3 regions of the Bradyrhizobium sp. AUGA SZCCT0169 genome follow, and region 3 is predicted to be linked to each of the others. Evidence: predicted binding sites of a transcription regulator. Region 3 holds the regulator's gene; each other region holds the start of a gene.
The links. The regulator LexA, encoded in region 3, represses DNA repair genes until DNA is damaged. The targets are predictions, from matches to a motif close to TGTTCNNNNTGTGTTCNG.
Positions count from the first base shown of each region.

Region 1: uvrA (excinuclease ABC subunit UvrA) is a predicted target of LexA. The motif match lies at 2,108-2,125, and genes of this name have one in related genera.
Region 2: recA (recombinase RecA) is a predicted target of LexA. The motif match lies at 2,201-2,218, and genes of this name have one in related genera.

Region 1 is NZ_JAFCMC010000020.1:59,537-62,816, reverse strand. It holds gene uvrA (excinuclease ABC subunit UvrA) at 1-2,021, opposite strand, end outside; gene JQ609_RS21855 (outer membrane protein) at 2,315-3,067, opposite strand.
Region 2 is NZ_JAFCMC010000006.1:46,573-49,852, forward strand. It holds gene JQ609_RS09430 (hypothetical protein) at 1-896, opposite strand, end outside; gene recA (recombinase RecA) at 1,012-2,100, opposite strand; gene JQ609_RS09440 (hypothetical protein) at 2,849-3,004, shown strand.
Region 3 is NZ_JAFCMC010000005.1:232,423-235,702, forward strand. It holds gene JQ609_RS08555 (hypothetical protein) at 1-375, opposite strand, end outside; gene JQ609_RS08560 (hypothetical protein) at 515-754, opposite strand; gene lexA (transcriptional repressor LexA) at 983-1,690, opposite strand; gene glp (gephyrin-like molybdotransferase Glp) at 1,904-3,115, opposite strand; gene JQ609_RS08575 (HAD family phosphatase) at 3,128-3,280, opposite strand, start outside.

The DNA of each region.
Region 1 (3,280 bases), on a different contig from region 3:
CAGGTGAACAGGCCGAGCGGAATTTCGGCCGAGACGTTTTTCAGATTGTTGCCGCGGGCGTTGATCACCTTGATGGTTCGGCGATGGTTCGGCGGCTTGCGCTCGGGGATCGCCACCGACAATTCGCCGGTGAGGTACTTTCCGGTCAGCGATTTCGGATTGGCCATGACCTCGGCGGGCGTGCCTTGCGCCACGATGTGGCCGCCATGCATGCCGGCGCCGGGGCCGATGTCGAGCACGAAATCGGCGAGGCGAATGGCGTCCTCGTCATGCTCGACCACGATCACGGTATTGCCGAGGTCGCGCAGCCGCTTCAGCGTTTCCAAGAGCCGCGCATTGTCGCGCTGGTGCAGGCCGATCGATGGCTCGTCCAGCACATAGAGCACGCCTGTCAGCCCCGAGCCGATCTGGGAGGCGAGGCGGATGCGCTGGCTTTCGCCGCCGCTGAGCGTACCGGACGAACGCGACAGCGTCAGATAATTGAGGCCGACGTCGAGCAGGAAGGACAGCCGCTCGCGGATCTCCTTCAGCACGCGGATGGCGATCTCGTTCTGCTGGGCGTTGAGCGCCTTTGGCACGCTCTCGAACCATTCGCCGGCGCGCTTGACCGAGAGTTCACTGATCTCGCCGATATGCTTGCCGCCGATCTTGACGCACAGCGCCTCCGGCTTCAGCCGGTAGCCGTGGCAGCCCTCGCAGGGGATGTCGGAAAAATACTTTGCCAGCTCCTCGCGTGCCCATTCGCTTTCGGTCTCGCGAAAACGGCGGTTGAGGTTGGTGATGACGCCCTCGAACGGTTTCTTGGTGTCGTAAGAGCGCACCCCGTCCTCATAGGAGAACTTGATCTCGTCGTCGCCGGAGCCATGAAGAATAGCGGCCTGCGTCTTCTTCGGCAGGTCCTTCCATTTGGTGTCGAGCGTGAACTTGTAGAATTTGCCGAGCGCGGTCAGCGTCTGGATGTAATAGGGCGAGGACGATTTGGACCAGGGCGCGATCGCGCCCTTGCGCAAGGTCAGCTCCTTGTCGGGGATGACGAGGTCTTCGTCGATATGCTGCTCGACGCCGAGGCCGCCGCAGGCCGGGCAGGCGCCATAGGGGTTGTTGAACGAGAACAGCCGGGGCTCGATCTCGGGAATGGTGAAGCCAGAAACCGGGCAGGCGAATTTCTCCGAAAACAAAATCCGTTCCGGGCCGGTCTTGTCGTGGATCTTTGCCGTTTTCTTGTCGGACTTCTTTTCCTCGGCAGCGCCCGCGGGCGCGTCGGCGTATTCGATCACCGCCAGGCCTTCAGCGAGTTTTAAGGCGGTCTCAAAGCTTTCGGCGAGGCGCTGGCCGATGTCGGGGCGGACCACGATGCGGTCGACGACGACGTCGATGTCGTGCGGGAATTTCTTGTCGAGCGTGGGCGCTTCGGCGAGCTCATAGAAGCTGCCGTCGATCTTGACGCGCTGGAAGCCCTTCTTGAGGTATTCGGCGAGCTCCTTCTTGTACTCGCCCTTGCGGCCGCGCGCGACCGGTGCCAGCAGGTAGAGCCGCGTGCCTTCGGGCAGCGCCAGCACGCGGTCGACCATCTGCGACACCAGCTGGCTCTCGATCGGCAGGCCCGTTGCGGGCGAATAGGGCACGCCGACGCGCGCCCATAGCAGGCGCATGTAGTCGTAGATCTCGGTAACGGTGCCGACCGTCGAGCGCGGGTTTTTCGACGTCGTCTTCTGCTCGATCGAGATCGCCGGCGACAGTCCGTCGATCTGGTCGACGTCGGGCTTCTGCATCATCTCGAGGAACTGGCGCGCATAGGCCGAGAGCGACTCGACGTAGCGGCGCTGACCCTCGGCATAGATGGTGTCGAAGGCGAGCGAGGATTTGCCGGAGCCGGACAGGCCCGTGAATACCGCAAGCTTGTCGCGGGGAATCTCGACGTCGATGTTTTTCAGATTGTGCTCGCGCGCGCCGCGGATCGTTATCGCGCGCGTTCCCGAGCCGGCGTTGGTTTGGCGCTTCGCCCTCAGCACTTCATCCATATCGGCATTTCCAGGCGCGTGGAGGCGCGCCACGTTGGGCGCGCATGGCCAGGGAAGACCTTAGCCGGGCGCCGATGGCAGAAAGCTGGAACGTAGGAAGAACGGGCCGGGATTTCCAGTGCTCGCAGCAAGCCATCAACGGTTTGTTTTGCAAGGAGTTGCCAAGGAATAGCAATGGCAGCAGATGGCAGCGGAACCGAGTGGATGGAACGCGCGGCAGGCAAGATGCCCTCAAACAAAAAGGCCGGCACGAGGCCGGCCTTTCGTTATTTGGTATTGGCGGTTCGCGTAGATCAGTACTTCGCGATGACCGGGCCGCCCCAACGATAGTTGACGCGGACGGTGACGAGATCGACGTCCTGACTGATGCGGTCGACCGTGGACACCAGACCAGCGGGCGTTGCGAAGGTCAGATTGCGATCGCCCATGAACATGTGATCGTATTCGACCGCGGCAGACCAGTTCGGGGCGAAGCCGTATTCGAGGCCGACACCGACGACGCCGCCCCAGCGGGTTTCCCTGGCCGAGTCGAAAATCACGTTGGTTCCGGTGAAGCGATGTTCGTAGCGATCCTCGGTGACTGCAGCGCCACCCTTCACGTACAGCAGGGCGTTATTCCAGGCGTAACCGACCTGACCGGTGAACAAGCCGAAGCTGCGGATGCGCGAGCGATCCGTCGCATCGCCCGGAGCCAGGATGAACTGCTGGCTTACGCGCGAGCCGCTGAAGTCGGCCCAGTTGCCCTGCGCTTCAAGACCGAAAACCCAGGAAGCCGCCTGCCAGCGATAGCCGATCTGACCACCGGCCGTGCCACCGGTCGCATCATGACATCCTTCGGCAAGGAGAGGACCAGCGACCGGAACGACGTCCCAGCACTTGTGGCTCGAACCCCAACCACCGTTGGCGCCGATGTAGAAACCGCTCCAGTCATAGACTGCCGCGATCATCGGGGGGGCCTTGGTGTAAGGACGCGCAGCGAGATCAGCCGCAGCGGCGGGAGCCGCAAAGGCAACGAGAGCAACAGTACCAAGCAAAAACTTCTTCATTTCAAATAGTCCCCAGTCCTTTGGTCGCTTCCCGTTGGTCCCGAAGCGTTTTTGTCCAAGACGCGAGCGCCGCGCCGCTGGACAAGCCATACGCCAATTCAACCGGAAATGCCGTCTCCGAAATGCAACACTCGCGGGCGAAGTGTAGACCTTCAAGGTAATGATTTGTTTAGAATATCCGCCACACAGCTCCCAGCTCCGCGCGGCTTCCGG
Region 2 (3,280 bases), on a different contig from region 3:
CAGCGGCGGATCGGGTTACGCCGGCTGAAATCTTCAGCCTGCGCCAAAACGGCCTCGCCGAGCGGGGTCAGCGACAGTTTGCTCTGCCTGTATCGCGCGAGGCGCGCAGCGTCATCGTGCATCTCATCCGTGAAAGTCCCCTCCTCAAGGCCGGCCACGGCAGGTGCCGGACCGCGCGCCAGCCCATCCAGCAGCTCGCCAACCTCCCAATAGCCGAATACACGTCGCGTGTTGCGCTTGTCGTGGCCCGGAAAGACGTCGAACGGAGTTGCGTCACCGGCAGCGACCAGTTCCAGCATTCGCATTTCGGTCGCGCCCAGGCCGGTTAAAGGCATGGGAAGTTCTTCGAGTAACTCCAGCACGACCTGTCGAAGCTGCGGCAGGGCGCTGACTTCCTTCTGAAGCAAATCAGCCCATTGTTGAGGTGTCGGCTGTCGATATGCCTGCCAGGCCAAACTGGCGGCTTCAAGATGCTCGTTCCGGATTTTGACAGCCGGAGGCTTCCATTCTGAAATCGCTTCCGGAACCTGTTTGGCAATGTCGACGTCTGCCTGGAATAGGGTCAGCTTCGAGACAATACGCTCACGCGAGCTCAAGCAATCCAGAAGCTGCACGAGGATGAGTTGCGCGTTGGGGGCCGGATCAAACCAGAATTCAACGGCTTCGCAGCGCTCGCAGAGATCGAGCGCCCCCATCCCTTTCAAATGAAACTCTCCAAGCCGGTGCGGTGGAAATTGGTCCAGCGAGCCCGGCCCCAACATGGCTTCCAGCTTCACGTCCGATGGCAACTCGTCCCAGACGAACCGGAAGCCAAGCGGAATAACGATATCGCCGACTCCGGCGCGCAGGAGACACCCGCCTGCCGAATCGCTCGATGTCAAAACCAACCGCGTCATGTCAGTTCACCCGCATACGCAAAACAAAACGGGCACTGAGAACGTCGGCAACTCAACGTCCTCAGCACCCGCTATGTCGAAACCCGGATCATGCGATCCGAGACTTCGGAAAGTGCTATTCGTCGGCCGGCTCTTCGCCGTCGGCGTCGCGCTCGGGGGGACCGGCGAGAATCTGTTCGGCGATCAGACCGGAGTTCTGGCGGATCGCGGCCTCGATCTTTGCGGTCATATCAGGGTTGGCCTTGAGGAACGCCTTCGAGTTCTCACGGCCCTGCCCGAGCCGCTGACTGTCATAGGAAAACCAGGCGCCGGACTTCTCGACGATGCCGGCCTTGACGCCGAGGTCGAGGATTTCGCCCATCTTGGAGACGCCCTCGCCATACATGATGTCGAATTCGACCTGCTTGAACGGCGGTGCCAGCTTGTTCTTTACGACCTTGACGCGGGTCTGGTTGCCGACGACTTCATCGCGCTCCTTGATCGCGCCGATGCGGCGGATGTCGAGGCGAACCGAGGCGTAAAATTTCAGCGCGTTGCCGCCGGTGGTGGTTTCGGGCGAGCCGTACATCACCCCGATCTTCATGCGGATCTGGTTGATGAAGATCACCATGGTGTTGGATTTGTTGATCGAGGCGGTGAGCTTGCGCAGCGCCTGGCTCATCAACCGCGCCTGCAGGCCGGGCAGCGCATCGCCCATCTCGCCTTCGAGTTCGGCCTTCGGCACCAGGGCAGCGACGGAGTCCACCACCAGCACATCGACCGCACCCGAGCGCACCAGCGTGTCGCAGATTTCCAGCGCCTGCTCACCGGTGTCGGGCTGCGAGATCAGGAGTTCGTCGATGTTGACGCCGAGCTTGCGGGCATAGACCGGGTCGAGCGCATGTTCGGCGTCGATGAAGGCGCAGATGCCGCCCTTCTTCTGGGCTTCGGCCACCGTGTGCAGCGCCAGCGTGGTCTTGCCTGATGATTCCGGCCCGTAGATTTCGACCACGCGGCCTTTCGGCAGGCCGCCGACGCCGAGCGCGATGTCCAGCCCAAGCGAGCCTGACGAAATCGTCTCGATATCCATCGAGCGATCGTTCTTGCCCAGCTTCATCACTGACCCCTTGCCGAACTGGCGCTCGATCTGGGAGAGCGCGGCGGACAGGGCCTTGGTCTTATCCATGGAGGATCCTTCGACGATACGCAGGGCAGTGGCGGACATGGGTGCTCCTTATGGCGGGGATTCGCTAGCGGGACAAACGGACGACGAGGGATCTAAAGGGATTCGATTGACGATGAGAACTTGTACCATCTTTGTTCTCTGTTCGCAATATGTTCTTTTAAGGTGAGCGGTCCCTCGCCCCTTCCGTCCCGGTCTAAGTTAATGATCCCTTTCGATTTTGAGGCGGCCCCTTTTGACCCTCACCAGCGCCGCGATGTTGCCGTGCTCTGTTCATCCCCCGAAGTGGGTAGTCCGGAGCCGGCCTGTTTCGACCCCTGATGGTGACCTGCCTTGAAGTGCGCAGCGGTATTTTTTGGAATGTTCACTTTGGAACCGACGCCCGGAAGCGGAATTTTATAGGATCGGACATGCAAACCCGACGGTTAGGACCCGTGAGCAACGAGGTTGTATCGTGCAGCGTCGCCGATCCGCTCCCCACACATTTGAAGATCGAATTGCAGCTGAGAAGGCCCGGTTGGAAGCGGAGGTAACCAAGCTCAAGCCTGGTCCTCAGAAGGACGTGCTGCTCAGGAAGATCAGGCAGCTAGAGACGGCCTCTCACATAAACGAGTGGCTTTCCTCTCCCGGACTTCAACCACCAGAACTAGCCTAGAAAGAGCAAGGCGGTTGGCGGCCCTCTTTCTTTTGCCGGAACGCTTTCGTGACGACTGTCACAGTCGCCTCGATAGCCGCTCGGCATGCTCGCTCCAGATCAACGGCGCACAAGGCGCCACAGCGGAGCGGGACCATGAATAACCAGAATGAAATTCGCGAACTGACCGATGCAGAGCGACTGAGCGACGATGCGCTTGAATCGGTCTCAGGGGGTAAAGTCGTTTCGAGGGGCGTCATCAATTCGAGCGCAATCAGCCTTCCGAAGCCCAGCTACCCGCCGGTCGCGTAAACGAGGTCGCCCGAGTCGGCTCTGCCCGTAGTTCTCCGACCGTGAACAAGGTTCCGAGCGTATTGCTATCCTGATCGTTGCTCTCTCCAGCAAGGCAAAACAGGGCGCGCTGTAGCAATCGAAGCCCTGCCGCCTGCCGTCCCATCGAAGCTGTCTTGGCGCGCCCCAAAGAAACGGCCCCAGCCTCGGGGAAGAGGCACTGGGGCCGCTTATGCTGCCGGGGCAACTGGGGACTGGCAGCGCCTTTACAACTCCGCCCATTGCCACTTGTTCCCG
Region 3 (3,280 bases):
CGCGCGCTCGGGAATCGGATGCACCACCGGCAATTGCAGCACGGTGACGCGCTGACCCTCGCAAAGCTGCGTCACCAGCACATGGCTCCCGTCGGGAAATTCGATTGCGTCGTGGTGACGTTCCTTGATATGCGGATCAATGGTGTTGAACTTGCCGACGCGAAAACCGATCGTCCGCGTCCAGATCCAGCGGTTGTCGTATTTGACGTCTTGCGCGAAGGCCAGTTCGGTCCCGGGCAGCATGCAGACCGCGACTGCGGGGTCGCGTTCGCTGGCAAAGCCGCGGGTCGAGGTGCCGCGGAAGGTGGTCGATATCAATGTCTCGCCGACCTCAGCAGGACGCGTTGCCATCGCGTGCAAACTATAGTCACACATCGGATCGCTCCCTCGTAAGAGATAAAGACCCGTGCCTCCCTCGAGGCGCTGGCCTCTATCAGAGTGGACTTGAGCAAAGTCTATTCCTGTTCTGGACATTTGTGCGACGGAAAGGCCGGCGCAACCGATCACAAACGCGCTACGGCGGCTGCGGATTTTCAGGCATCGGCGGCAGCGGCAGTTCGAAGGCGCCGAGATGGAATTGCTCCCGTCCGTCGTCGGCAATCCCGGGCAGCGCGACCAGCGTGAACGCAGCCTCCGGAAATTGCTGCCAGATCGCGAGATCTTCCGCCGTCACTGTCAGCCAGCCGAACCGGAGCATGTAGCGGCCCGGCTCGGTCACTAGGCCCGCCCGCTGCCAGGTGATCTTGGTGATCATATTGCTGACCACGTCGCGTCCCCCCGTTCGCACGCTTTCGAGCACGCCTCAAACCAAACAGCGCGCTCACGCCGCCAGTTTTTGCTGCGTTCTGGGCAATTGTGGGACGTATGCAAGCGCACCGCGACGGTTAAGGCTGTCCCAACGTCCAGGCAACGAAAAGCCCCGGTCGATGGCCGGGGCTTTTTTGCGGTGCCGAACGCGGCTTGCATCTGGCGCGGGCCGCGCTCAGTACTTCCGGTACAGCCCGATCAGCTTGCCCTGAATCCGGACCCGGTTCGGCGGCAGGATGCGCACTTCATAAGAGGTGTTGGCGGGCTCCAGCGCGATCGAGGCGCCGCGGCGGCGGAAGCGTTTCAGGGTGGCTTCCTCCTCGTCGATCAGCGCCACCACGATATCGCCGGTGTCGGCGGTCTCGTTGCGCTGGATCAGCGCCATGTCGCCGTCGAGAATGCCGGCGTCCACCATGGAATCGCCGCGGACTTCGAGCGCGTAATGTTCGCCGGAGCCGAGCATGTCCGGCGGTACGCTGATGGTGTGGCTGCGGGTCTGCAGCGCCTCGATCGGCGTGCCGGCGGCGATCCGGCCCATGACGGGAACGGCGACCGGACGGTTGCCATCGTCCTCGGCGGGCGCGCTGGCGGCGCGGACCTTGCCGAGCGTGCCTTCGATGACGCTCGGGGTGAAGCCGCGGCGGCCGTTGCCGTTACCGGCGCCCGCAAGCTCGGGCAGCTTGATGACTTCGATGGCGCGGGCACGGTTGGGCAGGCGGCGGATGAAGCCGCGCTCTTCCAGGGCGGTGATGAGGCGGTGGATGCCGGATTTGGAGCGGAGGTCGAGCGCATCCTTCATTTCGTCGAAGGAGGGCGGCACGCCGGCTTCCTTGAGCCGTTCGTTGATGAAACGCAGAAGTTCATACTGTTTGCGCGTAAGCATCTCGAGCAATCCCCCGGTTGGCGCGTCGTAATTCGTGGTCGTTCAGCTTGCAGAGGCCGCGGTCTCAAATTCGGAAGTCCAAAACTCCCATTTGTAGACACTAGCTCTCGAAACAAATCATGAACGGACACTATATGTTCGATACATGTTCCGCAACCACTTAATTTCAGGTGAACGCGCGCCGAGTTCACTCGAACAGGCCGCCCGGACGCGTCATTCCGGCAGGCGCAGGAACTCGCATGGCGTGCCTTCAGGCACCGCCGGCGCAAACGGCGGACGTATCAAAAGCGCCCGTGCCGCAGCGAGATTCCCAAGCAGCGACGAATCCTGGTGGCTCACCGGCACCGCGATCAACGCACCGTCTTCGCGCTGCTCAAGCCGTGCGCGAAGATAGTCTTCGCGCTGGTCGTTGGCGGGAAGATCGCGGCCGAGCAGGGCGGTCTCACGCGCGTGATGGATGGTTTTTCGGCCCGACAGCGCGCGAATCAGCGGCACCAGAAACAGGAAACCGCAGACATAGGACGAGACCGGATTGCCGGGCAGGCCGATCACCCGCATCGCCCCGAGGCGCCCGTGCATCATCGGCTTGCCCGGCCGCATCGCGATGCGCCAGAACGCCATCGCGACGCCCTCGGCCTCCAGCGAGCGCTTGACGAGGTCGTGGTCGCCGACCGAGGCGCCGCCCATCGTGATCAGGATGTCGGCGCCCGAGGCGCGGGCGCGGCGGATGCCGTCAGTGGTCGCCTCGACCGTGTCGGCGGCGATGCCGAAATCAATGGTTTCGGCGCCCTCGGCCCGCGCCAGCGCGCGCAGCGCGTAGCCGTTGGAGTAGACGATCTGGCCGGGGCCCGGGATCGAGCCCGGCATCACCAGCTCGTCGCCGGTGGCGAGCACCGCCACCTTGGGGCGGCTGATCACGGCGAGTTCCGGATAGTTCATGCCGGCGGCGAGCGACAGATCGCGTTCGGTGAGGCGGCTTCCCCTGGTGAGCAGCACGTCGCCCTCGCGGAAATCGGCGCCGGCGGCGCGGATATGCCGTCCCGGTCTTGCAACTTCCGTGATCGTGATGTGGTCGCCGCTGGCGGCCGTGTCTTCCTGGATGATGACGGCGTCGGCGCCATCGGGGATCACCCCGCCGGTAAAAATCCTGACCGCTTCTCCTGGGCCCACCTGGCGTTCGAACGGGCGGCCCGCCGCGACTTCGCCGATCACCTTCAGCCGCGCGGAGAGGTCGGCGGCATCGGCCGATCGCACCGCATAGCCGTCCATCGCCGACATCGCCCGCGGCGGCTGCGTGCGCTTTGCGGCAAGGTCGCGCGCGAGGACGCGATGCCAGGCGGTGTCGAGTGCGGCCATTTCTTCCGCCAGGGGATCGGCGCCCGCAAGGATCGCGGTCAGTGCATCAACGACCGGCATCAGGGCCACGGCAACACCCTCTCAAATTCCCAGCGCGGCAAGCGCCTTTGCGACGTCATCCGGCCCTGTCACATGCACCGCGGCCAGGCCGCGCGCCTGCGCGCCGTCGATATTTGCTGCGGAATCGTCGAAGAACACGATGCGGGAGGCGGGAACACCGATCGCCTTGACGAC